Regions from separate parts of the Devriesea agamarum genome, predicted to be linked through region 2. Evidence: riboswitches for the same ligand, from Rfam matches in the RefSeq annotation. Region 2 holds a riboswitch; the other holds the start of a gene.

Region 1 (15,617 bases), 370 kb from region 2:
GACATCGCCCGTGTCACCCGAGCTCGGGGCAAAATCGCGGTCACGATTTGGCCTGTCGGCGGGGGCGGTTGGGCCAACCTGATCGGACCGGTGTTTTCCGCAGCGGACGCGGGCGCACTACCGGCGACACAACTGCCCGCCCACCTGGATTTTGAGCGCACCACCAAAGGCCTAGCCGGCATCGCGAAGGATACCGGTCTCACGGTTACCGAGGCGTGCGAACTCACGTGGACCTGGCACATCACGCCAGCGGATCTATGGGCCGGTATTAGTGGCGGAGTTGCCACAGCGGGCCAAACCTATCTGGCGCAGGCCCCGCATATTCGTGAGCGCATCGCGGCGGGATTTACCGCTCGCGCCGCAGACCTCGCCAACTCCGGGATTTTGGCGTTCGAGAACCGGGCGGTGCTAGTCGTCGCACAACGGTAAAGGCGGAACATAGTTGACTACAGCTCCACATGTGTGACCGACTCTGCTGCTAGTCCTGCGGTTCCGGCTCAGGATTTTCCGGAGTTCTGAACTCCTCCCAGAGGGGAATTGCCCTCGCCAGCTGTTGGAAATATCGATGCTGGGACCAGGACGCGTGATCACCAATCACATAGAGGCGCTGTTTTGCCCGGCTCACCGCGACATTCAAAAGGTTGACGGATGAGGCCGCCCAGCTTTTCGCGCCAGGTTTATCCGGATCACACGCCAGCATCAAGATCACGACGAGGGCGGCTTTGCCCTGAACAGTGTGGATGGTTCCCGCATGCACGTTTGGATAGCCTTCTAAACACTCCCGCAATTTACCGGCAACCTCCCGGAAAGGGGTGATGACAATAATGTCCGATTGTTTAACGAGACCCTTTTCACCTGCAAGCCACGAAAGGGCCCCCTTTAAACGATCCACCTGATTAGTTTGGAGGTGAGAGCCCGGGCTTTTCTCCGGTTCATTGAGCCAATAGCTCCGTGGGAGCTCAGAATCATTCTTTTTATCAGACTGCTCAGGTTTTGCTGGTTGATCTGGCTCATTTACAACCTCATGCTCGTGATGAGGATGAGGCGTGAAAGAGGCTCGCCGGATCATCATGCCGCTGTAGGCCATGTCGTTGCACAAAGAGAACATGGGCTCATCGCAGCGGTGATGAACTCTCAACGGTGAGCTAACCCATACCGATTCCCCGTCGTGATCAAGAGTGGCTCCGAACGGAGAGACCCGATCCGTGAGAGTTTGCACCGACGCTCGCGGCGGGAGCCAGAGTGGGGCTACACCGTATGTCGCGGCGATGTCATGCTGAACTTTGCTTGGGATCGTCACCACCGGTTGGAGCTGAAGCGGATCACCGACCGCGACAACGCGCTGAGCGCGCCAGATTGCGCCGACAGCGCACTGAGGTGAGGCCTGCCCTGCCTCGTCAATCAGAAGCCACCCGATTGCTTCTTTTCCGAGACGGCCAAACATGCGGCTAAACGAGGCGAACGTTGTGGAGACAAGCGGGACCGCCAGGAAAAAGAGCTGCCATGCAGCGAGCAGTTTCTCCGGCTCCAGGTTCTGCGGATATTTGCCCACGAGGACGTCAGCCGCGGCTCGCAAACCCTCCACCATGATTGATGCGGCATTAGCCAGGAAGTCCCGATGCAAATCGAGGGCGGCGAAGAACAGCTGTGATCTAGCTTCGTCGAGCTCCTCATCCAACCACGGAGCCCGTATTTCTCGCTGCGGTCCGGACAGTTCTCCGGGATAGCTACCGCGATACCGGGTTCTATCTGCCGCGCACTGCACGCGCAGATCGTGTAAGGCTTTTCCAATGCGTTCACGCTCTTCTTCCGCCGCCTCATAGATTCGGTGTTGCTGATGAACGCAGCGTTGAAGATCTTGGCGCTGCTGCCTCTGCTTTTCCGCGTGATCTTCAGCCTGGCACAGCTCGGCAGTGCGGGCCGCGAGATCACTGCGCCATTGGCGCCCCACCTTCCCAAGGCTAAAGATGTTCTCGAGTATGCCGGGTTTCGTCGCCTTATGTCGATCATAGCGACTTTTCACGTGTTTTAGATGCTCGCGTGCCTCAGCCTCGACCTGCTTTTGGGCATCGAGCTGCTCGGTCAGCGCGTCTAAATCCGCGCGCGCCAGTGTGACCGCAGCATCCTGGGCAACAGCTTGTTGCATGAGGCGAGGTAGAGCGCGCAGGCGTTTTTCCGCATGAGAGCGTTCAGTGATGAGGTCTTGCACGTGCTGTTCCGCTTTGCGGTACCTCTCGCAGGCCTCCTCCCAGGAGATGTGTGAGTTGGGATCAGCCTTCCACTTTTTCAGCTGGTCCTGCAGGCTTTCAATTTTTTGGGTATCGCCGTTGTGAGATCGCGGCTTAGGGCCACCGAACCAGAAAGCTGATCTGAATTCGCTGCGGTTTCTTTTATTTCCTAAGACGGCAGAGATAAGACCCCATGCCTGAGCGTCCTCGTCGTCATTCCCATGCCTTTTAGAATTTTGGCTCAAAGCCATCGTGGCGATATCAGCGAAATAGTCCGCGTCTTTTCGCCATCTCTCAGCAAGAGCTTTTCGCACCGGGATTTCAGCTGACACGTTTTCTACCGCTCCGTTATTGGATGAGGCGAGCACCATCTCGAAGCCGGTGAACTCCGGTTTGAGTGGCCGCACTGTGCAGCGAGGGCCGTCTGGCGAAAACCACTTAACCTCTTCGCCCTCATCGACAAATGCATACTCAGCCTTATCCAAACGAGAAAGCCTACGCGCTCGCTCAACCACCAGCCCCGCGAGAATGTCGCGCAGCATGGTCGTCTTTCCGGTGCCGGGCGGGCCGTTAACGCCCATGATGCCGCGAGTCGAGGCGAGATCGTTCACCGCGCGGTTGACGGCAAACTGTTGGCTCAGCGCCAAGTGTTCATTTAGTTCCGCGGGCCAGCGTCCCCACGGGAGACGATCGAGCACAACACCGTCATCGACCGCCTCGGGGCTGCGTAGCACGTCCACGCGCCCTGATATATCGACGGTTCCCTCTGGCGTGAGGTAGGCGGCTAAAGCGGATCCCGGTCGCTCTCCCCCGGACATCGCACGCTGCACCATCTCGAGATCGTCGAGGTAAAAGCTATTTAAGAAGTCGAGACTTTTGGCATCATCAGAGCGATTTTCTCGCACGAGAGTCGATTTAATGCGGATGGACGTCGTTGCGAGTTTCTGGATGCCCTGGATACCTGCGGCGGCGTGGGCAATGCTGAGAAGTTTCTCAAGGGAGGACTGATCGTGAGGTATGAGCTCGGTGTCATCGTGCTCCTCGCAGCGGGCGTTTTCATTTTCTTCAAGGGCTTCGGCAAAACGTTGTGCCGCCTCGGTAAAGCCTTCTGCCCATCGCGGATCATCCGGCCCGGGGTCTTCGATTCGGCCAACCGCCCACAGTCCGGATGAGAGCACCGCCGATCCTGAAAGGTAGCAACCGCGTTCGTCGAGAAGCAGACCTGCGCACGCACTTTCTTGACCAGGGCGTTCACGATAGGCATCCCGATTATCTCTAAAGACCCGGTGCAGATAGTCATAGGTGTCAGCTAGTTCGTACACCCCGAGATATACGGTGTGTTGCCACACGCTGGGACCGTATTGAGATGGCGGCGGTGACGTCAGCTCCTCCCATGGCAGGGGATTATTTGATGTCCAGTCAATCACCCGCGGCTCGTCACCACGCCTTGTCCGAGACGGCTTTTGGGGGAGCTGCTGAGGACTAAACAGTTCCAACATGGACCACACGGTCATAATGCGTTCGGATTCGCCACCACGCTGAGGCTCTTTCATCCCTCCATTGTGCACAGAAGGCTAAAGAAACCCAATATGGATCGTTTTCAGCCTTGCCACAGCTGGCTGGCGGTGAGGTCAGCGGATACCCCGAGCAGTCAGTGCTTCCCCCAATTCGTCGGCGTATTTGAGTGCCATCACCAGGAAAGGCACCACAAATAAACGCAGGCGTGGACGAGCCCCACGAGCGCGCTGTGCCTGGCGAACTTGGGCGGCGGTGCGCGCTAAAACCGGAAGCGTGGTCATCGTAACGGTGAGCAGCAACGCGATCCGCCCGGGATCAATTCCAAGCCGGGCTAGAGGTGCTAACCGGTGTTCTATCGCATCGAGCATCTCCGTCACGTCTGTGGTCAGCGCCAGCAATGCGGCGATGGCGATCATCGCGGCCACCCGCACGGTATTCATGACCGCTGGCAAAACCCCTAAAAAGATCAGCTGAGTCAGCAGGGTCACCACGATGATCCACCGAGCCGCCCACATCTGGCTCATCAGGTGTGTCACCCCGATCCCTGGCACGAGATAGCAGAGCAGGCACACAGCCGCCGGAATGAGCACGCCCGGCCAGGACCAGCTCAGCGGAACCAACGATATTGCGATGACTAGGGCTGCGAGCACCAGCATTTTGAGGCCTGCTGGCAAACGATGCCACAAGCTATGACCGGGTCGGTAGAGGGCAATCATTCAGGCTCTCTTCGTAGGCGGCAATAACCTGTTTAGGTTCGCCGGTCAGGACCACACGCCCGTCAGCGATCAGCAGAGCGTACTCGCATCGACGAGCCAGCATGAGATCGTGGGTGACCACAAGCAACCGGTAGGAGTGGTCGTTGAGCAGATGCGCTGCGGTCATGCGCGCGTTGCGGGCATCGAGAAAGGCAGTGGGTTCGTCAGCAATCACGAGCTGAGGCTCCCGCACCAAGGCTCCGCACAGAGCGAGGAGTTGTTTTTGACCACCGGATAGGTCGTGTGAGCTCCGATCGGCGAGGTCAGCGAGTCCAAATCGGTGCAATGCTGCTTGGACTCGTTCGGAACGTTCACCTCGAGACATGCCCCTCCCGCGCAGGGAGAACCCGACGTCTTCGGCCACGGTGGGCATCACGATCTGGGCGTCGGGGTTGCTAAAGAGAAAGGCGACCCGACGCCTCAGCTCTGCGGATTGACGAATCGGATCCAACCCGAGGACCCGTACCTGCCCTGCGGTTGCCGGAATCAACCCACCAATCAGGCGGGCAAGGGTGGATTTGCCTGAGCCGTTGTCACCGATCACGGCAATGGTGCGCGCGCAGGTGCGGAGGCACACATCCCGCAAGACGTCGACGTCTCCCAAACGCACTGCCACATTGTGCAGGTCTAGAACAGGTGTTACTGGAGTAGGTGTAGTCATCTTTTCACCGCGCACGTCCATCACCGCACCACCTCCATCACCGCCGCTATTCCCATCCCTCCGGCAATAGAGGCTGCCGCGACCCCGCAGGCGCCCGCAGGCGCGCCCGCCCGCACCAAGCGGCTAAAAAGCCTGACCACGCTCACCGCACTGCTGGCTCCCCAGGGGTGACCGAGCGCGAGCGCGCCGCCGTCAGAGCAGACTCTAGGGTCATCATCGGCAAGACCTAATCGAGACAACACCGCCAGCGACTGCGCGGCGAACGCTTCGACGATTTCAAAGGCGACGATCTGCGATAGCGATACCCCCGCCTTCGCGACGGCGGCCTGAACAGCGGGAGCAGCCCCAATGCCCGGCAGGCGGGGGTCGCACCCCACAATCGCCCAGCTGCGCAAACGCAACCCGGCGACGCCTCGCGCACACTCCTCCGGGACAAGTACAACCGCAGTCGCTCCGTCACTGATGCGGGTCGCTGTCGCGGCCGTCACACTTCCACCCGGGTTGATTGGGGCCAGACGCGCAAGAACAGCATCGAGCCGAGCAGGAATCTCGTCGCGATCCACGGCGTGGATTGGCACAATCTCCTGGTCAAAGACCCGGTGTTTTTGCGCTGTCCGGGCCCGCTGACAGCTGCGAAGGCTGTGTTGTTCTTGCCGTGACCGGTCAATCTGGTCTGCGCGAGCAAGCGCATCGGCAGCCTCGATCATGCCCGGATCCTCCCAGCCTGCGGGAACGAATGGAGCCTGGTTGTAGGGCACTCCATGCATAGATCGGATCGGAGCCGTGGATGCGCTTTCCACTCCACCTGCGATGTACGCGCGTGTATCTCCTGCGGTGATTGCCATACCGGCGTGAATGATGGCGGCAAGTCCGCTCCCGCATTGCCGGTCGATGGTGGCACCGGGAACCTGCTTTCCTAGTCCAGCGGCGAGGGCTGCTATCCGGCCCGGATTTCCACCCGGCCCCATGCAGTTTCCGAGAATGACGTCGGCTACATCAGGATGGGTATTGAGTGCGCTGGTTGCGTCCGTGAGCCCTGCCCGGATCACCGGCGCAGCAAGGTCTTCGAGGTGGCGATCCGCGAGGGCACGCCCCCGGGTGGCAATGGGCGTGCGCCGAGCGGCGACGATCACCGGGCTCTGTGATGTGCACGGGCTATTGGCCACCGCGTTTCTCCTGTTTCGCACGTATCTGATGCAGTGCCTGCGCCCGTGCGGGTTTGCCTGCGGCGGTGCGTGGAATTGTTCCGGCTTGCCAGATCCGAGGGCGGCTCGCCGGGGCGAGGATAGGGCGGGACGCTGCGCGCACCTGGTCCAGATCAATGTCTGCGGGCTCAATCAGAGCGCTCACAAGTTCCCCCACCAGTGGAACCGGGTAACCGATGACCACCGCATCGTCGATGCCGGGAAGTGAGCGCAACGCGGTTTCAACCTCTTCTGGAATCACTGTGGCGGAGGCAGTGATAATGGCGCCGTCTGATCGTCCGCGCAGAGTCAGCACGCCGTCGTTGAGCTCGCCGATATCACCCACGCTCGCCCACTCCCCGTCGATGCGCAAAGGCCCGGGTTCCCCGAGGTAGCCGAGCGCGATGTATGGGGATCGCACCCACACCTGCCCATCGCGGATCTCAAGATCGACGTCCGGGCATGGACGCATTCCCGTTCCGTCGTCGTAGGCGACGAGTGACAGCTCAGCTGCTCCGTAATAGCTGATCACCTTGATATTTCGCGCCAAGGCTTCGTCACGCAGGTCGGGATCCAGGTGGGATCCGCCGACGAATGCAGTGTGCACGCTGAGGGGCTCTGGGGTTTTGAGCAGTGCCCTTAGCCCTTGAGGGGTGCCGTGGAAACAGGCGGCTCGTGTGAGGTTGGAGAACGATACGGGTTGCGGCCCAGACCCGTCTAAAGCATGCGCGAGTGAAAACAGGGTGAGGGATGATGACGGCGGCGCTGGGCAGATGATCCGGTCTTCAGCACGTGCCTCGAGCAGGGAGGACACCAGCGGGAAGGAGTCGGTCCAGGATGCGTCGGTGCGGATCACAATTCTGGGAAAGCCGCTGCTGCCGGAGGTGAGGGTCGCCCAGGCTGCATTGGGAGGCAGCTCCGCGCTCTCGGCAAGTTTTTGGATGGCTTCCCACTGGGCTTTCGGCCATCGTGTATCGCCGACCAGGGGGATATCGCCCGCGCTGCGAATCGCCTGAATCCTCTGTAGGAGATCCGTCAGGGGTTCAGTGGCGGGCGGGTTCAGCGGAATGATTCTGGTCATGAGACAGGCTCAGCAGCCTGAGCCGGTTCAGGCGCCCGGGAGGCCCAGGTCCGCCGGAATGCGCGCGGGTAGGCCTGCGTCAGGGTGCCAACCACGAGGACTGCGATCACGGCTTTGGTGAGGTCACCGGGCAGGAAGGCGGTGCTGGCAAGCATCGTTTGGGTCAGCGGCAGCTGGGTTACAGCGCTTTGCACCGGTATTCCGCACGCGTAAATCACAGCAATACCGCCGACCAGCATCGCGATCAGGGTGCGCCACCAGACGGGTTTACGTCCGCCGGCGTGGACGATGGCTCCGATCACGAGGGCCCCAAGAATGAACCCGAGGCAGTATCCGCCCGAAGGGCCGATGAACACTCCGGCTCCTCCGCGTCCGCCAGCGAGCAGAGGTAGGCCCACGGCGACTAGCGCCATAAAGACGGTCAGGGATAGCGCGCCGAGCCAGGGGCCCAAGATGGCGCCCGCAAGCATGACGCCAAGGGTTTGCGCTGTGATGGGGACACCCCCGAATACCGTGAATGATCCCGGTAACCCGAGCGCGGCGACGATTCCCGCGAAGACGGCTACCCGGGCCATATCCGTTGCGTCCAGCTGTCGCCAATTCGCTCGAACTCGCATTGTGTCCCCTCATATAGCTTTCCTGAACACCGTTCAGGTGAACGATGTTCAGGTAGGGTAACGGCATGATGGTACGGTCGGCAAACCCAAAGGACCCTCAACCTCGTCGCTCACGCGACGACGTCGTAGACGCCGCCCTCACCATCCTGGACACCCAAGGCCTGCCCAACCTCACCATGCGCCGACTCGGCGACACCCTCGGGATCAGACCCAGCGCCCTGTACTGGCACTTCGACAGCAAACAGGCGCTCCTCGCTGCGGTCAGTGCCCGTATCCTCGCCCCCCTCACCGACGACAACTCCACCTGCCCGACGATCCAAGAAGAAGCATTGAGACTCGGGATCTGCTTACGAGATCGACTCCTGGCCTACCGTGACGGCGCCGAACTAGTCTCAAGCTCATTGGCGCTCGGTCTGATCCCGCCGCCACTTCACCCCAAATTGATCGCCGCCGCCCATCACTGCGCGACCTCCAACAACCTCGCCCTGACCGCCGCCGAAGCCATTACACACTTCGTCATCGGATACACCTTCCACGAACAGCAGCGCATTCAGGCCGAGACCCTGGGCGTTCTGGGGGTAGCGAGCAACATCACCCCCGAGCGCGCACTCACGTCCGCCTCACCACACACCGGCGATTTCACCTCGATTCTCCGCCTCATCGTGACCGGACTGGACACCTCTCTAGCGCTCACAGGCAACCTTCCGCCCGAAAGCTCGTCCCGCTGACGATTCCAGTCGACGCCCTGGGGCGAGACATCGGCAGTCCGCACAGGCACCCTGAGCCGGGCAGCTTAAGCCCGCAAGGTTCGCAGCGCACCCACCGTCGCTACGGCTGCCTCGGCTGCCTCAAATCCTTTGTCCTCGGAAGAACCCGGTAACCCAGCCCGATCTAAGGCCTGCTGCTCGGTATCGCAGGTCAGCACCCCAAACCCGACGGGCACCCCAGTGCGCAACGCAACCTCGGTAAGGCCGTGCGTTGCCGCCTGGCAGACATACTCAAAGTGTGGCGTCCCACCACGGATGACCACCCCCAATGCGACCACCGCGTCAGCAACAGCAGTCGCATGCAGCGCGGCAACGGGAAGCTCACAGGAACCGGGCACTCGCACCAGGTCAACCGTGTGAACATTTGCATCATGAAGAGCGCGTAAGGCCCCGTTAATCAAGCCGTTCATAATCGTCTCGTGCCAGCTCGCAGCGACAATCACGACCCTCATCCCGGAGGCATCGACCTCTAATGTCGGCAGACCAATTTTGCTCATGGCAGCGTCGTCCTTTCTTTTATGGGTGTGCCCGATACTCACCGGTGTCATCAGTTGTCTCATCGCGATGACACATCTCGTGACGATCAGCCATGTCGGTGCGATCAGAGATCTCGCCGTCACTACTTATGCCACTAAAACTGCCCGCCCCGTCCAACGCAATCAGGTGCCCCATTTTTTCGGCCTTGGTCCGCAAATACCGAGCGTTCTGCGGGGCATGACCAACCAGCAACCGGATCGTGCGCACCACATCAATCCCGTGATCCGCGAGTGCCTTCGCCTTGGCGGGGTTATTGGTCAACAGCTCGACCCGGTGATATCCCAGGTCCGTGAGGATACCGGCGGCTGCCCCGTACTCGCGCAAATCTCCATCCCATCCCCGTTCTAGGTTGGCGTGCAGGGTGTCAAACCCCCGATCTTGAAGGGCATAGGCGGCGACTTTCTCCAGTAATCCAATCCCCCGTCCTTCATGACCGCGCAGGTACACCACGACACCCCCGCGACGAGCAACCAAGTGCAACGATTCGTCCAATTGGGGGCCGCATTCGCAGCGAAGCGACCCGAATGCCTCCCCGGTGAGGCATTCGGAGTGCACCCGTACGAGGGTCGGCGCGTCAGAAGGCGCATGGGACGGCGCATATGACGCCTCATGTGAACTCACACGTGAAGCGGCTATGCGATGAGCTACAAGAGCAACATGCTCTGCCCCCGTGCGGCGATCCCGATAACCGTGCATTGTGAAGTCCCCGGCTTGGGTCGGCAAATGTGCGGTGGCCGTTCGGTCCACCCGGCTCTGGCTCCGCCCCCGAGACGGGTGCTCCGCATGAGGCTGCGGCCTCATCGCTGTGGGAAGCTCGGTGGCGAGTTGGGCGATGGTGAGGAGCACCAGATCGTGCTCGGCGGCCAGAGCCCGGGCTTCATCCAGACGCATCACCTCCCCGTCGTCACGCACGAGCTCACCAATCGCACCTACGGGCGCCAGACCAGCAGCACGACATAGATCGACGGCGGCTTCCGTGTGTCCGGGTCGCTCCGCGATACCGCCGGGCACGGCACGCAAAGGCAGCACATGCCCGGGCCGGATGAGATCGGACGCCACAGCGTCGGGGTCGGCGAGCACTCGCAAGGTCCTGGCCCGCTCACTGGCAGAAATACCAGTGCTTATACCGTGAGCAGCATCCACGCTCACCGTGTACGCGGTGCGTCGTGAATCCTGGGATCGCGCCACCATGAGCGGAAGATCCAGCTCATCAGCACGTTCGGCGGGCATCGGCGCGCATAAATACCCTGAGGTATGACGCACCATCCATCCCACCCAGTGCGCGCTAGCGAGCTGGGCGGGCATGATCGCGTCAACCTCGTTTTCGCGGTCCTCCGAATCGGCCACGAGGGTCGGCCGGCCTTTCCGCAGCTCATCCAGTGCCCGGTCGAGTAGGCCGCGGTATCCAGGGTCTGTGCCAGGGGTCAGTGACGACGCACTCACAGGTCCTCGCTCTCGGCCATACGGAGCGCATGAGGTAGTCCACGGCGTGATGGATGCGGTGTAGTTTGCGAATTCCTCCCCTGGGCAGCCCCGTCGTGCGGCTGGTCCGTGCGAAATACAGAGGATTGAGATTGTGATCCGCCGGATGAACTGGTCTCAAGCAACCTGGCGACGTACCGGGCGAGAACATCAATCTCAATATTGACCGGATCACCTAACGCGAGACGTCCCAAAGTGGTGGCCTGAAGCGTTGCCGGGATTAATGACACGCTGAATGAGGTGTCACTGACTGCAGTAACGGTTAAGGACACCCCAGAGACTGTGATCGCACCTTTGACGGCGATGAATGGCGATAGTTGCGGGTCGATAGAAAAGGTGAGATCGACCCAGCGTCCTCCATCGGATTTCGCGCTGAGAATAGCGACACCATCCACATGCCCTTGCACCAGGTGTCCGCCGAGTCGGGTGTCGGCGCGCAGCGAACGCTCCAGGTTGACCCGTGTTCCAGGAACCAGACGGCCCAGGGTGGTGCGTCGAAGCGTTTCGGGCACAGCCTCAACCACGAATCCCCCGTCTCCGGTCAGCTCGGTGACCGTCAAACACACTCCGTCGACGGCTATGGAGTCCCCGCACCGTGCATCGGATACTGCGAGCTCGCCTCGCACAGCGATCCGTACTTCTCCGTCGTCCTGGTGAACCAGAGATTCCACGGTGCCTATTTCTTCAACGATTCCGGTGAACATGGGGTTCCTTCCGCAAGCGGTCGGTGGTGGACATGCGTGTAAGGATGAGTAAGAGATCTTCACCCAGTACTTGGGTTTCACGGATGTGCCAACGGTGTGCATCCTCGAGCGTCGTGATGCCGAGATCGCCGAGCACGGGCCGTCCCACTCCCAGATAAACGGGTGCGAGATAGGCATGGATTTCATCGATAAGTCCCGCCTGCCAAAAAGCGGTGGCAAGGCGCGGCCCGCCTTCGAGAACGGCATGCTCGATCCCTCGTTCTTCAAGAACACGGATGACATCGCGGGGCGTATCGGTGGGGACCTGGAGGAACCGTCCGTTGTGGCCTCGCACGGCTGCTTCGCGCGGCACCGGTCGCATACCGACGACGACGCGCAGTGGCTGGTGAACTAAGTCCATCCCTTTGGGCCTCGCTGTTAATGCCGGGTTATCAGCGATTACGGTGCCAGTTCCGACGATGAGCGCCCCGGTACGGGCTCGCACCGTGTGCGCGTGTGCACGAGCTGCTGCACCGGTAATCCATCGGCTACTTCCGTCTGCCGCTGCGACGTTGCCATCAAGACTGGTCGCGGTTTTGAGGACCAGGTGCACGCCGTCGGCGCCGTGGTTCGCAGGGCGTGGTGACCGGGCAGCGTCAGCACAGTCGCGGGCAGTGGTGTGCACCTGACGGACAGTGGAATGCGCGTGACAGGCAGCGGTGTGCACCTGCCCGCCGCAGGCTCGGGTGTACCAGTGCTCAATGAGCTGGCGGGCTTGGTCTTCCATGACCCTGCCCACGACCTCAATTCCTGCTGCCCGCAGATTGCGAGATCCCCTTCCAGACCGCTCGCCGGGATCTGGCAGCGCGTATACCACGCGGGCTATCCCGGCTTGTTGCAGAGCGCGTGTGCACGGACCTGTTTTCCCCTGGTGGCGGCACGGTTCCAGGGTGACTACAGCGGTCATTCCCCGGGTACATTTCCCGCGGGAGTGAGCATCATTAATCGCAGCAATTTCGGCATGTTCGGTGCCTGAACCGCGATGATAGCCCTCACCACAACGAGTTCCATCCGGCGCGATAATGACGCAGCCGACTTGGGGGTTGACATCGTGTTGAGGGCCACGAGCTGCGAGTTCGAGCGCCCGCTGCATGGCTCGATGTTCAGCGCCGGAGACAAGCCCCGGCCCTGGCTGGTCGCGTGAGGACTGATGTCCGCGCACACATGCCTCCGGATCGACGACGGTCCGGGGTGATGGCACAGCAGTATGCGTCCTCATGCGCGGATGGTGGTATGCCAACAGCGCGCAAGGACGCCACTTCTCCTCCCATCCGGACTTTTACCGTCGGTCCTGGAATTCCACCAGGTCAACCGGCTCCCTGGTGGGAGACGGGTCGCGGACTATCACCGCCGGTTCAGACTTTCACTGACCCCGGAGAATGTGGTTCTTACGCCGCCGACCTTACCTAGGCGTACTAACAAGCCGGGACTATCTGTAACACACCTCACAGTCGAGGCGGGATGGCTGCTCAAAGCTCGAGGCATGATTACGGCAGAGCACGATTTCAGGAGAGACAGGAACCGTTAACCATGCCCCCATTACCAGTTATCCCCCGATGCGTCGGGCTGCTTCACGTCGGACGTCGCGCCACTCAAAAGCCGCTATGAGCCCGATAACAACGAGCCACAGCAATGGCCAGACACTCAAGGTCCCATCGATGATGACCGCAACGTTGTATACGAGGACCAACCCCACACCCGCTGTGGAGAGCCACGCCGTCCGACGGTGAAGCAGGCTGCGGTTTTTGGTAAATCGCAATGCATACGACTGCGGCGTGCCGAATTCCTCAACTAGCCTTGTTCCGGCTTCTTCAGCAAAGGCGCGCGAATCCGCAACAATCCGATTCACCTGAGCGTCAGACATATCCCCTCGTATGCGCAGCGTAGCCCCGAGCTGACGGAGCCATTCGCCATCATCAAACACTTGAAGTGGCGTGTGAATAGGGCGTTTCGGCCAGAGCTTACCGATGAGCCATGCAAGCACTCCGTACATGAACGCCGAGCCGAAAACTCCGATCACAGCTGGATACTCAAACCTCACCCCATTGCCGACCATAAAAACGCCAACGGTCAGAGCGACCCCTACGGCACCCGTAACAAGGGAGGCAATGACAGCACTGAGGAATGATCGGGCGGCTCGCACGTACGTAAATACCGCTAGAAGAACCCGCGAAACTGCCCCCAGGACAAAGGGAGCCACAAGCCACGACAGTGTCAAAGGCTGTCCCCATGACCAGGTAAGTAGCGCCACGATAACGAACAGCACACTGTAATAGCTGGCGATGACGAAGGTTTCGATCACTATGTCACGAAGGCTTGGTGGGGTGAGAACAGAGAGCGCTTCACCATCCCCCTCCCTGTCGTGGACCATCGCCAGCTGCTCCTCCACCCATTCGTGAGGATCTCCGAAGAGCTCCACGGCTGATTGTCCATGTGTTTCGAGCTGCTCAGCTACATCATGGAGCAATTCGCTCACCCGAGCCTCAGATATGCCGTCTAATACCAGCCGCCCAGCCGCGACGCGGGCCCAGTGTTCATCGTCTTTGTCGCTTCGGATTGAGGCCACCCGATCGATGGCAGCGGGAATGTCATCATGGGGTTTTGTCATGGCGCTATCCCTTCTCGATGTGGCTCAGATGCGGTACTCAAAACGGCGATGAGACGTTTCCAGTCGATGCGCTCTTTAGATAGCCGGGCCCGCCCGTTCACAGTGAGCCGGTACGTACGCCGTCCCGGGCCTCGCTCACTTTGCATCCAAGAGGTTTCCACTGCGCCTGATTGTTCCAGCGCAGCCAGCAGTGGGTAGAGGGAGCCTCCTTTTGGTCTGCCAAGGCCGAGCTCGGCCAGCCGTTCCGCTATCGCATATCCGTGCAGTTCTTCGCATTCAAGAGCAGCCAGGACCGCAGTGCCGAGCACAGCCCGCACCCAGGCCGCCGGCCATTCGACGCTTACATCGGTCACATATCTAAGTATGGATCATACCTATTGGGGGCGCAAGGAGAGATATGACGTAAGATATGTTTTGCCCAATGTGAACGGCGACAGAAGATGGCTCACAGCCTCACCTAAATAGGAGACAGCCCCTAACCCGAGCGCAGCTCCCCTAAGGGGCAGATGCCATTCCCGAAAATCTGCGATTTCGAGCATTCACGCATACAATTAATACAGAACGCATTTTATATATTATTAGTAGGCAATCATTCCCGACCCGCACGCCCTTAAGATAGATATAATCTGTACGTCTTTAAGGTGCGGCACATCGATGGCTAAAGCCACGGTAGGCCAAGGACTACCCGGATAGGTACACCTGCGGGATACCCACGAGTTACACTCACATCGCACCTCACAAAAGGGGCGCTACACATAGACAAATTTCTCGGCATGTCAACATGCGTTCACCTCACTGAAGCATTTAAGTGCATAAGTAAATATATACCCATATGACATTAAACCGGTCGCACCGACTAGTTCAGCCAACGTAACTAGTTTTTCCCTTCACGGCAACTCGTTCAAGACTGTAACCCTCTAAAGAGAAGGCCGGAGGGCTCCAGATCACTAGAGCTAGCGAACATGCCGGACGAAACAGCACCGAGGGGTCGCTTCAAGGGAAAATAGCAGAGCTTGTAAAGGATAAGAAATTGAACGTTCATTCTATTTAGTATTTGGAGCTACGTCAACCCTTACACCCCATTAGCATTACTGCACAATATATTGAGAGCGACCGGTTTGACCAATCCAGGGTTCCGTTAAATAAGATGGTGGAGCCATAAAGCTTATAGTCTTTTCGCTATCCTTGATGACGTACTGGCGAACCGATCTGCGAGGGCCTGCCACCATATATTCATCCCAATGATAAACAGCGTACACAGCATTTTTCCTCAGGATAAACCCCGAAAGGTCCGGGGCCACATATGTCACCTCACCCCTGAATCTCATACGAAAAAAACTATGCGGTCCATGAGCATTTTCAATATCTATAAATTGAAACCCTGAAAACTTATTCGGTGTCGCCCTGGAGACTTCTTGCAAGGGAATCACCGGAAC
Region 2 (15,617 bases):
ATCGAGCGCAGCGACACCGTGATGCCAAAGGTCGTGAGCGATCCGGCTCGCGTGGGAAGTCAGGTGCGCGCGCGGGGTGGTCAGAGCACCGTCCGAGTGAGCGCGCCCGGGAAGCAGCGCCCACCAGGCGGGCAGCGTGGGAGGCTATGCGTGAGGTCAGCGCTCACGATGCGTACGCCAACCTAGTTTTTCCGAAGGTTCTGCGTGCCCATGGCCTTCACGGCCGGGATGCCGCGTTTACTACGGAATTGTTTTACGGGACGCTGCGGGCAAAGCGGCGCCTGGATGCGGTTATTTCTTGCTGCGTCACTCGGCCTTTAGACCGAGTGGATGAGGACGTGCTGGATGTGTTGCGCTTAGGCGCCTATCAATTGCTGGACATGAATGTTCCGCCACATGCCGCCACTTCTGAAACGGTTGCTCTGGCGCGTCAGGCGACCGGTGCTGGTTCCGCACAGTTTGTGAACGCTGTTTTACGAGCTATCGGGCGCAAGGATGCCGAGGCTTGGTTGGATGAAATCCTGCCTGAGCGCGTAGACGACGAGATTGAGTATTTGGCTCTTAAACATTCGCACCCGACCTGGATTGTGCGTGCATTGTCAGATGCTCTTGCTGGTCACGGTCGGGATCGCAATGAGCTGGAAGATCTGCTGGTCGCCCAGAATAGGGCTCCGAAAGTGGACCTTGTGGTGCGTCCTGGTCTGAGTGATCTCGACGAACTGATGGAGTATGGCGCAGGTGCTGGCAGGCTTTCACAGTTTGCCGCCTATTGGCCGTCCGGTGACCCTTCGGGTATCACTCCGGTGCGGGAAGGTCGGGCGGCGATCCAGGATGAGGGTTCCCAGCTGATGGCTTTGGCGCTGGCGCTCGGGGTCGACACCTTGGTGACCTCTCCTTCACCTCACTGGCTGGATTTGTGTGCTGGTCCCGGTGGGAAAACTGCTCTTTTGGGTGGTCTAACGGTGGATCATGATGCGGATTTGCTGGCCACCGAGATTCAGCCGCACCGAGCGGATTTGGTGCAGCGCGGGGTACGGGCGTTAGTTGAGGCAGGGTGCGACATCGAAGTTGAGGCTGCCGATGGTAGAGATATCGGAACGCGGTATCCGGAGCGTTTTAGTCGCATTCTCGCCGATGTGCCGTGCACTGGTTTAGGTGCGTTGCGGCGCCGCCCTGAGTCGCGGTGGCGCCGTCAGCTCAGCGATGTTGGGCCGTTGACGGTTTTGCAACGGGAACTTCTGTTGTCGGCGGTGGATGCTCTCGCACCCGGCGGGGTTTTGGCGTATGTCACGTGCAGTCCTCATCTGGCCGAGACTCTGTTAGTGGTTAAGGACCTGCTGCGTCGTCGGCAGGATGTGCGGCAGTTGGATGCGCGGGAAGCTGTGCGGGCTGGGGTCCACTCGGATGCTCAGATTGATCTCGGCGCGGGTCCGAGTGTTCAGCTGTGGCCGCATGTGCACGGCACCGATGGCATGTTTATCGCTCTGTTCACCAGAGAATCATCGCCGACGTGAGATCCGATGCTCCGAGGCGATCCCACCCGATGTCGACGATGCCTATCTTGATGCTGTGCAATCAGCTGGGCGGCGAACCCTGCGTCATCTCATAAACCCATCATTCTCAGGAGTCTCTATGACCTACACACCGGATAACACCTATATTCACCCGTCGATTTTGAACTGCGATTTCATGCGTATTGGCGAGGAGCTGGATGCTATCGCCCGGGCCGATTTCGCTCATGTTGACGTGATGGACAACCATTTTGTTCCGAATTTAACGTTCGGGGTGTCCATGGTGGAGCAGATTGCTCGCCGATGCCCGATCCCCGTTGACGCCCATTTAATGATTGAAGATCCTGACCGATGGGCACCGGCCTATGCCGAGGTGGGCGCTCAGTCGGTGACATTTCACGCTGAGGCCGCGTCGGCGCCGATTCGCTTGGCTCGCGAGCTGCATTCCCAGGGGGCAAAGGCGGGGATTGCGTTGCGTCCAGCCACCCCCGTTGAGCCGTTTCTCGACATTCTCGGGGAATTTGATCTGCTGCTCGTGATGACTGTTGAGCCTGGTTTTGGTGGCCAGTCGTTTCTGGATTCGATGCTGGCCAAGATCAAACGTGCGCGTTCCGCGGTGAGCGAAGCCGGTTTAGAGGTGTCGATTCAGGTTGATGGGGGCGTGAGCCGGTCGACTATTGAACGGTGTGCTGACGCGGGCGCAAATATCTTCGTTGCCGGTTCAGCTGTGTATTCGGCGGATAACGCGGCCGAAGAAATTGATGCGCTTCGAGCTTTGGCTTCCTCCCACCGGCATTGATCTGTCCCTGGGCTGTCTCCAGTCCGCTAAGAAGGATCATGTCTGGTTTTCAGCTTCGGGCATCGTGCATGAATTGTTCAGCTCATCTGAGGTATGCTTCCGGCGTCATATCAGTTGACGTGCTCCGGGGTCGGTGTAAGTCCGAGCCGGCGGTGATAGTCCGCGACCCGCAGATGCGGTGGATCCGGTGAAATTCCGGTACCGACAGTGAAAGCCTGGATGGGAGGCGCACGCTCGACGTTGATGTGCCATTCCACGGCACAGGTGGCGTAGGACAGAAGGTCCGCGCCGCCCCGTGATTGATCTCGATGCACGATGGATCGGTCTCGATACACGATGTCCGTGGATGGGTAGCTCAACGTCGCCCATGTCCCGGAGCCACTGCACGCTCGCATGAAAGGGACAGAACATGGGCATTTTGCAGTGGCTCTTTGAAGCCAAACTCACCTTCCCAGGTGGGCAATTCATTTTGTGGCGAGAAGTTCTCGGAAATCTGTTCGGTCTAGCCAGCGCTCTGGGCGGAATGCGCCGGAAGGTGTGGGCTTGGCCGATTGGTATCGTCGGCAACGCTCTTCTTCTCACGGTTTTTCTTGGGAGCGTCTTCGGCTCCCCAAACCCAGTAAATCTGTTGGGTCAGGCGGGACGCCAGGTGATGTTTATTGTCGTGAGCGTGTACGGCTGGGTTTCATGGCGTCACTCCCGCGGGCAGGGAGAGGGCCACGCGGTGACTCCCGACTGGGCTTCGGGTCGATCTCGACTCGTGTTGGTGGTGGCTATGATCCTTGGAACCGTTGTCCTCACCCCGATCTTCACCGCGTTGGGATCCTGGCCACCGGTGTGGGCAGATGCATGGATCTTCACCGGCAGTGTGCTAGCCACGTACGGCATGGCTAAAGGGTGGGTAGAGTTTTGGCTGATCTGGGTGGCCGTGGATATCGTCGGGGTGCCTATGCTGGTGCATGCCGGGTATTACGCGAGCGCTTTGATGTATCTGTTCTACGGCGGGTTTACGCTGACTGGCTTTTTCGTGTGGTGGAAGATTCGGCGGCGTGAACAGGGAATAGTTCGGGTGGAAACCCGGTTCCCTGACCCCACGATCGCCACTGATGTCACCGCTCGTGCCACTGGTCCTACGTGTGCCGTCGCTGACTCGAGCACTCTTGCTGGTGATGGATCTCGCCCTGCGAGCGGATCATCGGGGACGCGGATTAACGGTTCGTAGCCGAGCTGACTGAAATCTGGCTGCACCGCGTACCCTGATGGGGTGAAAGACTTTGACTCACTATTTGCTGAACTGGCCGAGAAGGCTGTGACTCGCCCCGAAGGCTCCGGCACCGTGCGTGAGCTCGATGCGGGGATCCACGGCATCGGCAAGAAAATCGTGGAGGAAGCCGCTGAGGTGTGGATGGCGTGCGAGCACGAATCCGATGAGGCGGCAGCTGAAGAAATCTCGCAGTTGCTTTATCACCTTCAGGTGATGATGATCGCTAAAGGGATGACTCTTCACGACGTCTACCGACATCTGTGAGCTAGCCCACCACCCCTCCCACTTCACGTTCCCAACATTTCCCGGAGGAATCTCTCGTGCTTCGCCTCGCTATCCCCAACAAGGGGGCGCTGTCAGAACCCGCATCCGAGCTACTGAGGGAGGCTGGCTACCGCCATCGCAGTTCCTCACGTGAGCTGGTGCTGGTGGACGAGGACAACGGCGTTGAATTTTTCTTTCTGAGACCGCGCGACATCGCGGTCTATGTTGGCAGTGGCACGGTCGACGTGGGCATTACCGGGCAGGACATGCTGGCCGACTCCCACACTCCTGCCCACGAGATTTTGCCACTGGGATTTGCGCGCTCGACCTTCCGCTACGCGGCTCCGGCTGGGGAGGAATGGCAGCTTTCCTCGCTGTCTGGGCGACGCATTGCAACCAGCTACGAGGGACTGGTCGAGGATCACCTGAAGGCGCGTGGTCTTCACGCTACCGTCGTGCATTTGGATGGCGCGGTGGAGAGTTCGATCCGGCTCGGCGTGGCCGATGTGATTGCGGATGTGGTGGAGACGGGTTCAACATTGCGTGCGGCCGGACTGCGCACCTTTGGCGAACCGATTATGCACAGCGAGGCGGTCCTTTTTTCCCGGCCGGAACTGCAGCTCGAAGAGCAGGCGCAGCATGCTCTCAACGTGCTGGTCCGCCGGCTCAAAGGCGTGCTGGTCGCAAGGGAGTACGTCCTCATTGATTTCGATATTCCTGAAGGGCTTGTGGAACAGGCCGTTGCCATTACTCCGGGGTTTGAATCCCCGACGATCTCTCCGCTGCACGGTGGGCAATGGTACGCCGTGAGGTCTATGGTGGCCCGCACCTGTGTCAATCGGGTGATGGATGAGCTCTACGACCTGGGGGCACGCGCGATTTTGGTCACCGCTATTCAAGCCTGCCGGATGTGATGGTGATGTCTCAGCGCGATGGTATGGATTCGGCCCCGCATCCCGATGGAGGGTCCGGGGCTTCGGCGGAGGTTGTGTTCCGGCCAAAGCTCGCTCGTGTGGTGGCGATCAGCCTGGGCAGTGGGGTGCTGGCTGTTTTGACGGTGGCCGCAATGATCGTTCCGTGGACTGGTCCGCGCGCCTTTAGCGTGGTAGACCGGTTGGGTTTTATTGCGCTGGGATTAGCAATTTTCTGGTTTTGCTGGCGGCAGGCCACGGTTCGGATTTCTGCTCGCGCTGATGGTTTGACGGTCAGGAATCTCTTGAGGACCACGACTTTGGAGTGGCCCGCGGTCGTCACCGTGAGTTTCCCTGAGGGTGATCCTTGGGCTCATTTAGATCTCGCGGATGGAACCACGCTGTCGACGATGGCTCTGCAAAGGGCTGATGGTGAGTATGGGATCAGGCAGGCTCGGTCTTTGCAGCAGTTAGTGATTGAGCGCGGCGAGGCACCGGATATCGAGCCATTGTCCAACTAGTTTGGGCGATTGATTTAGTCCGGGATGTCGTGGGAGGTGCCGGGGGCGGGCTCGCACGGTGTGTCGATGAGCTGGGCGGCGCGGCGACCCGCGAGTGCGGCATAGAGGAACGACATGGGGTCATCGTCTAGGTCCCGTCCCATGGTGCGTAGCGGGATGGGGGAGCGGCGTAACACGTCGAGGAGGCCGTCGCTGCGGACCTCGACGATGCGGTGAGGAGCCGCAGCGTTTTCGACAAGCATTTTAAGCTGTTTTTTGATTAACGCATGAAAATCGCTGTTACCATCAATGCTGTGCTCGGCCAAAGGCATCTGACTCACCGGTAGCTCAGCCGGGGCAAGCGCCACCTTCCCGTATGCCGCCACGCTATGGTGAGACAGCCCGCGATGGCGCGCTCGCTGATCAGCTTCGGACACCCGCAACGTCCCCACGGGCCTGCCGTTCAAAACTGCGGCCGCATTGATGGCCTCCCCAGCCTCCACACCCGAAAAACCCCAGCCGGTACCCGTTCCGAGGTTACCGGGGCCTTGAATAACCACCGCCACGTCGGCATTCCACACCTCGCGCGCCGCAAGTAAACCAGAATGGACAGTCACCGCTTCCATATCGCCACCGAATGCCTGGCCCACACTGATACACCCCGCAACCAGGCCGGCCTGCCGCAAGGACGAGAGAGCCTGTGAATACCACGCCGGAAGCGCCGCACCGTCAGTGAGAAGATAGACAATCCGGGCGTCTGGGCGCTGATCGAGCACTCCAAGCACGATAGGGGCCAGCGACGAGTGCAAGTCCGCCACCACCACGGGCATACCGCCGACACTCTGAGCACGCGCAATAGTTGAGTGGTGCGGCGATGCGGGGTCATCAACTGAATCGACCATCATCTGCAGCGGGGTGTACCGAGCTTTCATCATGTGTCCAGAACCGGGGTTCCACTCTGGTTCTCGGCCGGGAATATGAACGACCATCGCATCGCCACCGGTCCCAAGCCCTCGCCACTGAGCATTTGCATTGAGCACTACCGCATCCCCAGGCTGGGCGAGTCCACACATCGCCGTGTACGCGAGGGCGCGTACCTCCCCCCGCGAGGTTTGAACCCGCAAACGTTGCACCCCGGACCAGCCATCTAGCGCGGCGATGACAACGCCGTTCTCCCACAGAATCACGTGTCACAGCGTACTGGGCCTATACCCTGAGAGCGTGACTGACGAGCTAGGGAGGTCGCGGCCGTGAAGAAGACGTCTGCTCCGCCACGCGAACGGCGCGCTGTCGAGCGACTGATGAACCTCGTGATGACCCTGGGATCCAGCGAACACGGTCTCACCCGGGCGCAAATATTTGAGTTAATTCCCGACTATTTGCTTACTGAAAATGATGCGTCTCGGTTGCGCATGTTTGAACGGGATAAACGCGATGTGCTTGCGCTGGGGTTTCCGCTCGTTCTTGAAACAGACCCTTGGGATGACACTCTCTCCCGCTACCGCCTCGATCCAGCCAAATACGCCGCTCATGACTTTCAGCCGGACTCCACCGAGTACGCGTTGCTCGTGCTAGCGTCACGCAGCTGGGACCTTGCGCGGACCTCCGGACCAGCCTTGCGGGCACGCGCCAAACTCGCGGCACTGGGCGGTCTGTCGCAGAACTCAGATATGGATCCAACCCGTCATGTTCCGCATGGACGGCTGGAGACCTCCCCGGTTCTCGGTCCGATCCTGACCGCTGTGACCAACCGAGTTCGCCTCACCTTCCGGTACCGCACCGCAGGAGCCTCCGAGGCCAAGGAGCGGCGGGTGGAACCATGGGTTGCCGGACTGTATGCCGGACACTGGTATGTGGTGGGTTACGACCTGGACCGGCAAGAACAACGGACCTTCCGAGTTTCCCGCATCGAAAGCTACCCGCGTTTTGGTGGAAAATCGGGTACCACCTGTCCTGATGGTCTCACCGTGACCGATGCAATTCGCCGCGTATCCCAGGACGAATACGGACGTACTGTGATCGCTATCGCTCCGTATAAATTGCTCGATCTCAGAGATCGCACAGGTTTAGACCCGGTCACCGGCGAACTCTGCATACCCGAGGCCAGCAGGTGGCACACCGTATCGCTGGTCTTAAGTTCAGTGCGCTGGGCTCAGTTGATAACCCCGAATACCTGGCGAGAGGACATTGCCGGGGTTTTGTCCCGGATCGCTGATCAGCATGAGCAGCTGGTTGATTCCCAGTGGCGGGACACTACGCGAGCTCGACCTCGACCCACGCTGAGGGTCCCAACCACCGGGGTCGATCAGGTCTCCCGGCTGGCCTCGGAAGTTGCATACAGGGGAGGTGCAGCTCGAGGATATGGCTGAGGTCTTTGGAATCAGCGTGGAGCAGTTAATTGCCGACCTTGAAATTCTGTTCCTGTGTGGTGACCTCGGGCATGGCTGGGAGGATCTGATCGAGGCTGAATGGGAAAGCGGAGTGGTTCGGATTCGCAACGCCGATCCTCTAACCCGTCCGTTGCGGCTCAGTGACGTTGAGGTGGCGGCCTTGCTAGCTGGACTCGCCTCGATTGAGGCTGGTCTATCGACTCAGGAACGACAGGTTGCTCACAGACTGGCACAGCGTCTGCGAGATCTCACTCATCCACAACCTAAGACCGCGACCGACAGGCCGGCGCAGGCGACTTGGGGGGCTGATGAGCCGGTCAGCAGCAGGGACGTTTCACCATCCACACCGCTCAACTCCTCGCGTGTTGACCGAGTTTTAGAACAGATCAGAGAGGCTATGGCTGAGCAGCTCTGTGTTCGTATCCTCTACTCAAACGCCACAGAGGCCGGCGCCCAGTGGCGCACTGTGCAACCGCTGCAGGTACTAGTGGAGGCCGGGCGCACCTATGTCAAAGCGCGACTGGTACGCAGCTCTTTAACGGGTACGTCAGGAGCTGAAGGATCATCGGATTTGGGTGACGGGTGCCCGCAAGAGAATGCACATCGGCTGTTTCGGCTCGACCGGATTGTCACCGTCGTCAACGGCTCTAGTAGAACTCTTTGTGGCGGAAGCAAGGCCCCTGACGGCGACAGCGAAGCTACTCACAGCGACACCTGGGCCCATGCTCACTGCTGTGACAGTGGGGCCTTGGATATCTGCACCGTCGATATTCCTTCTGGCGCTGAGGCGCAGGCACATTCAGACGCTGGGTGCCGCGCCGACGTAGCCAGCGCATTCGGCGACCTGGCACGGGAGGGTATCGACCAGGTATGGGTGCGGCTGTGGCCGTCAGCGCAATGGATTATGGATGCGTTTAACGCCCAGGAAATCCGCGACGTCGTGGAAGGACCCCATGAAGGGGCGGTTTGTGCTCTCCTATCACGCCCCGTCGTGCCTGCATTAGCGGACGCCATCTTAGAAGCACGGGGCGAGGCCGAGGTGATGGAGCCCACCCGCTTCAGAAACATGATCGTGACCCTAGCCCGGGACGGGGCATCCCGTCACAGCGACTAAGCTGGTGATAACCGCTGGCAATGCTTCCTCGTTGGGGTGCGGGGCGTCGCGCGTCACGTTCCTCAGCGAAACATGGAACAATGTAGGTCGCCGCATGCGGCTGACGTTCTCAACGAAAGGACACCTCATCATGGGTGGAGCGATGAAACCGTTGCACTGGGTGGTGCTCATTGTCGTGGTGCTGCTGCTGTTTGGCGCCGGCAAGCTTCCGAGCCTCGCCCGAAATCTCGGTAAGTCGATGAGGATCTTCAAGTCCGAGGTCGACGAATTAAAGAAGGAAAACGGCAATGGCGAAGAGGCTGAGGTCGAGGCACCTGCAGCCCCCGCAGCCCGCGAATACGATCCGCGTCCGGCGCCTGCACCGGCACCTGCGCCCGAACCAGTTCGCCCGGCAACGCCCGTTGCCCATTCCGGTGAAGTCCCGTCGAAGTCTCAGGGAACCGTGAATGCGCTGAACCGGGATGACCCGTACCGTCGCGACTGACTGATTTCTCAACATAACGTCCGGGGCGCCGGTAGTGTTCTCCTGCGCCCGCCGATTTGTGCCCAGTTCAGCTGAGCTGGCTCTTATGGAGGAAGACGACGTCCGTGGCGCTTAAGAAGAAGACGCGGCGGCCCAAGGATCCCGAGGGGCGCATGTCGCTCGGTGAGCATCTCATCGAGCTTCGCAACCGGCTCTTTGTATGTGCAATAGCCATTGTCATCATGACCATTATTGGGTGGTTTCTGTATGGTTGGGTGACGCATCTTTTATCGGCTCCGTTTGACGAAGCTCGCGCCCTCGGACTAAAGGCTGAGCAGAACTTCCAGGGCATCGGCAGCCCGTTGGAAGCGCAGATCAGAATCTCCGCCTATATCGGCGTTATTTTGTCCTCTCCGGTGCTTCTCTACGAAGCCTGGAGCTTTGTAACCCCCGGCTTGAAACGAAACGAGCGCCGCTACGTCATCGGTTTCCTCGGCACATCCATCCCGCTGTTCACCATCGGGTGCCTTGCTGGTTATTGGGTGATGACCAAGGCTGTCCCGGTGTTGCTCGAGTTCACCCCCAAGGGTTTCACCAACATCGTCGACTTCGGCGCATATCTGAACCTGTTTATTCGCACCATCCTCGCCTTCGGCGCTGCCTTCACCCTTCCCGTGTTCCTGGTGTTCTTGAACCTTGCCGGGGTCATGAAGGGGCGAACCATGCTCAAGCCCTGGCGGTTCGTGGTCTTCATCATCTTCCTATTTACAGCGATTATGGTCCCCACCCCGGACCCGTTCTTCATGATCGCTATGGCTGCCCCGATCTGCGGCTTGTACTTCGGTGCGGTTATTTTCGCCATCATCAATGACAAACGCCGGGCCCGAAAAGCGGGAGATCTTGACGTTGATGAGGCCAGCGATATTGGTGAAGCAGAAAGCATCGATGCACCGACATCGATCAGCAAGGCGGATACGCCGTGAGCAGGCTGCGTGTCGGGTTACTGATTAACCCGGCCGCGGCCTCAGGAACGGCTCACCGGATCGGTGTCCACGTCTCCACGCTATTGAAGGTCGCAGGGATCTCCGTTGTCGACGTGACCGGACGCAGTGCCCGGACCGCCCAGGCCCGGGCACTTGTGGTACGCGATGATCTGACAGCCCTGATCGTGGTCGGGGGAGATGGCACGGTATCGCTCGGAGCCGAGATCGTCGCGCAGACCCCTGTCCGCCTTGGCATTGTGCCGGCTGGGTCCGGTAATGATCTCGCCCGCTCTCTCGGTTTACCGATCGGAAAACCGGATGAAGCGGTTCGGACACTCTTAAGAGCGTTGTCGCGTCCTGTCATCCACATTGATGCCATTGAAATGTCCTCATTGGATGACTCGGCGGCACCTCACCGTTCCCTCGCGCTGGGTTGTGTGAACCTGGGGTTTGATGCGCTCGTCAACGCTCGCGCCAATAGCGCTAAAAGTGGATTCGGCAAAAACTACACCGTCGCGGTGATGCAAGAACTCCGGCATTTTCATGAAATTCCATATTGGATTGAGATTGACGGGGGACCCCGCCAGGAACTTGACGCGTCACTTCTGACCCTGTGCAATGGAGCGTTTTGTGGTGGAGGCATGCAGCTTGTTCCCCAGGCACGGCTCAATGATGGGCACCTCGATTTAGCCATGATCAGTGGTCTCAGCAGGCCGCGACTGTTACGCATGTTTCCCCGAGTATTCCGGGGAGCGCACCTCAGCGTGCCTCAGTTTTCGGTTCGACCCGTGCGCAGCGTCACCATCGGGGTTCGTGATGGACGCCTCTTACGCAGCTACGCCGATGGGGAAGCCCGCACCGTGTTACCGCTATCTGCCCGAGTCCTGCCCGGCGCCGTGCGAATCCTCGCTGACTCCTCAGCTCCCTGTCTGAGCGGCGTATGAGTATCCCGCCTGCATCAGGCAGCCTGTCACACCCGAGCGAGCGCATCGAACGCTTTGCACGCCGCTATCGATTTCCCCTGGATAGCTTCCAGTATCAAGCGTGTGCGTCGCTAGAAAACGGAAAGTCTGTTCTGGTGGCCGCCCCCACGGGCGCGGGTAAAACCGTCGTCGGCGAGTTCGCTGTCGATATCGCACTGTCGATGGGGCGAAAGGTGTTCTACACCACCCCGATTAAGGCGCTGTCGAATCAGAAGTATGCCGAGCTAGTGTCATGGCTTGGGGAAGGCAGAGTCGGACTTTTAACGGGGGATATGTCGCACCACGGCGACGCCGAGGTGGTCGTGATGACCACTGAGGTCCTGCGCAACATGCTTTACGCCAATTCACCGACTCTTGCCGGGCTCGGATTTGTGGTGATGGATGAGGTGCATTACCTCGCAGATCGGCTTCGCGGGCCCGTCTGGGAAGAGGTCATTCTTCATCTCGAAGCGTCAGTGCAACTAGTGGCGCTTTCAGCCACCGTCTCTAACGCTGAAGAATTCGGGGCCTGGTTGCATGAAGTGCGCGGGGATACCGATGTCATCGTGTCAGAAACCCGACCCACCCCTCTGTGGCAGCATCTCGTGGTCGGCCATGACCTCATGGATCTGTTCGTGGACCGCCACGGGCACCCTGTGATTTCTCACGGTCCGGGAGCAAGTGAGCAGCGTGAGGTCAACCCTGGTCTCGTGCGGGCATTAGAACGACTCAGCCAACCGGACCGCTCGCGTCATCCGCGCGATCATGACCGGCGGTACCGCCACGGACGCCCCTCCCATTCACACGACCGCGCGCACAATACGTTAAGACCAACCGCTCTAAGCCGACAGCTGCGCCGTCCTGACCTGATTCGGCTCCTAGATCGCAGCGGACTGCTGCCCGCTATTGTCTTTATTTTTTCCCGGACCGGCTGTGACCAGGCATTGCGCCAGTGCGCGGATGCGAGACTGAGTTTGACGACACCCGATGAACGGCGTCAGATCCGCGCGGTGCTTCATCGCAGGCTCGCCGCTATTGCTCCCGAAGATCACGATGTTTTGCGTCTGCGGCAGTTCCGTCTCAGCGCCGAACACGGACTAGCCGCACATCACGCCGGCATGTTGCCCCTGCTTAAAGAGACCATTGAAGAGCTGTTTTCCGCTGGTCTCGTCAAAGTTGTTTTTGCAACCGAAACCCTTGCATTGGGTATCAATATGCCCGCACGCACCGTCGTGCTCGAAAAGCTCAGCAAGTTTAACGGTCTCACCCATGCGGATCTCACCCCGGGGGAGTACACCCAACTCACCGGACGCGCCGGACGTCGCGGTCTGGACACTGAGGGACACGCGGTGGTCTTGGCAGGGCCGGGAACTCGCGCAGAAGACATTGCAGCATTGGCGTCCCGACGCACTTATCCGCTGCGTTCGGCCTTCCGCCCGACCCCGAACATGGTGGTCAATCTGCTCGAAACCATGACGGCTAAAGCAGCCCGAGATCTTTTAGAAATGTCTTTCGCCCAGTTTCAAGCCGACCGGCAGGTAGTGGGACTTGCGCGACGGGCACGGGAACTTTCCCGCACTGTCGATGCCTATAAAAAAGCAGTAACCTGCGATAACGGCGATTTTCCCGCCTACGATGCGACCTGCGAGGCCATTGGGGCGAGAGAAAAAGAATTATCTCGAGAGCGCGATCGACGCGAACGAAAACACCGGGAGCAGACCCTCCGCGGATTGCGCCGAGGCGATGTGATGGCGATACCCGCGGGACGCCGTGGAGGCTTCTGCGTAGTCATTGAAACCGGTCCGCAGCTCGATGATATGCATGGAACCCGGGTCCGAGTCGTGACCGAGGACGGCCGGGTAAAACTCCTCGGATTTAAAGATCTACCGAGCAGCCCAGCAGTCGTCGATTCTCTGCGGGTCCCTGCGCCCGACCGGCTACGCCAAACTCGTGCGCGCAAGGATCTGGCCTCTGCGCTGCGGGAACGTATCAAAAGCAAAGGCTCCGCGCGGGACGAAGCTGCTCGTCTGCGCCATCGGGAGCCATCCCGAGCCGCGCAGGATGAACAACTCAACGCACTGCGGACAAGCTTGCGCGAGCATCCGTGCCATCTATGCCCTGAGCGCGATTCTCATCGGCGATGGGCCGTACGGTATCGAAAAGCCAAACGGGAACATGAGGATCTCGTGCGCAAGATAGACCGGCGGACGTCCACCATCGCGCAGGCATTCGATGCTCTCATCAGCCTTCTGATGACTCTCGGTTATCTGCGCGAGGACACCGGACGCATCGTACCCACCGAGTACGGGCACAGATTAAAACGTTTGTTCAGTGAGCGAGATGTGCTCATCGCCGAGTGCCTTCGCCACGGGACTTGGGCTGATCTCGATCCGCCGCTGCTTGCGGCGATGGTGTCAACCACGACGTTTGAGGCGCGACGAGACGAGGGCCGAATACCGGTAATTCCTGAAGATCCGCGGTTTGAACGCGCCTTCGAGCGCACCGAGGAGCTTGCGAAGCGGCTGCGGTTCCAGGAACAAAGGTGCGGTCTTGAGCCCACCGCTATGCCTGATCCGGGGATTGCGCTTGCTGTGTACCGATGGGCGCAGGGGGAGGGGATAGCAGATAGCTTGGAGGGCACTGATCTATCGGCTGGTGATTTCGTGCGTCAGTGTCGTCAAGTAATTGATCTGCTTGAACAGTTGCGCGATGATCCTGAGCTCGGACAGACGGCACGACGGGCCGTGGACATGGTGCGGCGCGGTATCGTCGCCTGCACCTTGTGATCTCTTGAGCAACGGGCGTAGAGGATAGGATCTGTGCGATGGACACGGTAAGGCTGAGCGAGCCACTTCTGCTGCTGGATGTCGCTGTCTATAGCGCGAGCGACCCCCATGCAGATGCTCTGTTGATTGACAATGGGGTTGTGGCCTGGATTGGTTCAGCCTCTAGCGCCCGCGTGCTGCATCCCACGGTGCGTTCTATCAGCCTCGATGGCTGCTTGGTCACACCCCCGTTCGTCGACTCCTGCGCGGGGAACATTGCCGACCCCACGCCCCGCCCCACTGATCTCGCCCGCGGGATTCTGCATCGCATCCCGGGTTTGCCGCGCCGTGAAGGTTCGATTGAGGTGATGGCGCCTTGTGAGCGGACTGATGCGCCGTTCGGTGACCTCACCGCGAGCGGCACCGTCCTCACGTTTGGCTCAGGCGGTGAGCTCGGTTTCCAGGACCCGTGGCAATGGATGCTCGCCGCGACCAGGGATGCCTCCCCGGATCAGCGCCTGAGCGACCGGGCAGCCTTTCTTGCCGCCAGCCGTGGCGGGCATCGATTGCTCGGGGATGATCATCCGGGCAGTCTCCTGGCGGGGGTGCCTGCCACTCTTGTGATTTGGCGTCCCTGGGATCTCATCGTCCGCGGTGCGGATGAGCGCATCCAAACCTGGTCCACCGATCCGCGGTCGCGCACGCCACGGTTGCCCGACCTCTCCTCAGGCAACGGTCCGCGGGCCCTCATGGCGTTCGCTGCCGGGCACCTGGTTTTTGACGGTCGAGACGACATCCCGCAAGCGCCGCAGGTCCCCGGCAGCTTGGAGTCCTGGACTCCCGATGCAACCCAGCCGGTCGAACCGCGCCGGGAGTTTCCCGCATGACAGATTCCCGCCGCGCCCAGGCGGCGCCCCCGACTTCAGCGCGTCCGCTAGGAGTATGTGCCGCCTTAATCTGTGCGGCCATCGGAGGATTCCTCGCTTTTTTGGCGTTCCCCGGGTACAACCAGTGGTACCTCATGCCTATCTCTGTGGCTTTTCTCAGCGCGGCATCCCACGTTCGTTCCCGCTTTCTCACCGCGATTTGCGGACTGGTCTGGGGACTCAGCTTTTTTATCCCGCTACTGTCGTGGACCGGAGTGTACGTCGGGGTTGAACCGTGGTTGGCCTTAGCCGCGGTGGAATCCCTTTTCATGATGGTTTTGGCGCTTCTCATGCGCCCGGTATTGCTACGGCGAACACCGGGCTGGGTGAGTGCGATGACCGTCGGCGGCCTGTGGACGGCCTGCGAATTCGCTCGGTCTAGCGTCCCTTTTGGCGGATTCCCCTGGGGCACCACTGCGTTCTCCCAAGCAGATTCACCCCTGCTTGCATTCGCTCCCTGGATCGGAATGGGCGGTTTCGCGTTTCTCGTGGGGGGTGCGGGCCATCTTCTCTATGTGGGCGCCATATCTCTGCTCAAACGGCGTGGTGAAGGTTTCAACGGTCTGTACGGGCTGTGGGCTTGGGCGGTGTGCGCCGTTATCGTGGTTGTCAGTATTGTGACGCCGATGCCTCGCGATGTTGCGCCGCACAATCGCTCTACGGTGACCGTCGCCGGAATTCAGGGCAATACCACCAGCAGTGGTTTACGTATGGGGGAGCGGCCCGGCGAGATTCTGGATAACCATGCCTCGCTGACCGAGAAAT

The links. Region 2 has a riboswitch for FMN ahead of pnuC (nicotinamide riboside transporter PnuC). Riboswitches for the same ligand answer to the same signal wherever they lie in the genome.
Region 1: another riboswitch for FMN. It lies ahead of BN1724_RS00520 (bifunctional diaminohydroxyphosphoribosylaminopyrimidine deaminase/5-amino-6-(5-phosphoribosylamino)uracil reductase RibD); the one in region 2 lies ahead of pnuC (nicotinamide riboside transporter PnuC).

Annotation. Positions count from the first base shown of each region.
Region 1 is NZ_LN849456.1:118,320-133,936, reverse strand. It holds gene BN1724_RS00575 (class I SAM-dependent methyltransferase) at 1-429, shown strand, start outside; gene BN1724_RS00570 (DEAD/DEAH box helicase) at 479-3,781, opposite strand; gene BN1724_RS00565 (energy-coupling factor transporter transmembrane component T family protein) at 3,860-4,462, opposite strand; gene BN1724_RS00560 (energy-coupling factor ABC transporter ATP-binding protein) at 4,434-5,162, opposite strand; gene BN1724_RS00555 (thiolase family protein) at 5,183-6,328, opposite strand; gene BN1724_RS00550 (AMP-binding protein) at 6,318-7,427, opposite strand; gene BN1724_RS00545 (biotin transporter BioY) at 7,424-8,044, opposite strand; gene BN1724_RS00540 (TetR family transcriptional regulator) at 8,110-8,772, shown strand; gene ribH (6,7-dimethyl-8-ribityllumazine synthase) at 8,838-9,308, opposite strand; gene ribB (3,4-dihydroxy-2-butanone-4-phosphate synthase) at 9,328-10,791, opposite strand; gene BN1724_RS00525 (riboflavin synthase) at 10,788-11,534, opposite strand; gene BN1724_RS00520 (bifunctional diaminohydroxyphosphoribosylaminopyrimidine deaminase/5-amino-6-(5-phosphoribosylamino)uracil reductase RibD) at 11,515-12,792, opposite strand; FMN riboswitch at 12,829-12,957, opposite strand; gene BN1724_RS00515 (DUF1129 domain-containing protein) at 13,120-14,181, opposite strand; gene BN1724_RS00510 (PadR family transcriptional regulator) at 14,178-14,534, opposite strand; gene BN1724_RS00505 (hypothetical protein) at 15,270-15,617, opposite strand, start outside.
Region 2 is NZ_LN849456.1:484,383-499,999, reverse strand. It holds gene BN1724_RS02135 (RsmB/NOP family class I SAM-dependent RNA methyltransferase) at 1-1,514, shown strand, start outside; gene rpe (ribulose-phosphate 3-epimerase) at 1,633-2,310, shown strand; FMN riboswitch at 2,427-2,545, shown strand; gene pnuC (nicotinamide riboside transporter PnuC) at 2,720-3,532, shown strand; gene BN1724_RS02120 (phosphoribosyl-ATP diphosphatase) at 3,575-3,838, shown strand; gene hisG (ATP phosphoribosyltransferase) at 3,895-4,752, shown strand; gene BN1724_RS02110 (PH domain-containing protein) at 4,758-5,270, shown strand; gene BN1724_RS02105 (DUF3866 family protein) at 5,285-6,436, opposite strand; gene BN1724_RS02100 (helix-turn-helix transcriptional regulator) at 6,500-7,618, shown strand; gene BN1724_RS02095 (WYL domain-containing transcriptional regulator) at 7,611-8,753, shown strand; gene tatA (Sec-independent protein translocase subunit TatA) at 8,848-9,237, shown strand; gene tatC (twin-arginine translocase subunit TatC) at 9,342-10,199, shown strand; gene BN1724_RS02080 (diacylglycerol/lipid kinase family protein) at 10,196-11,143, shown strand; gene BN1724_RS02075 (DEAD/DEAH box helicase) at 11,140-13,947, shown strand; gene BN1724_RS02070 (hypothetical protein) at 13,986-14,813, shown strand; gene lnt (apolipoprotein N-acyltransferase) at 14,810-15,617, shown strand, end outside.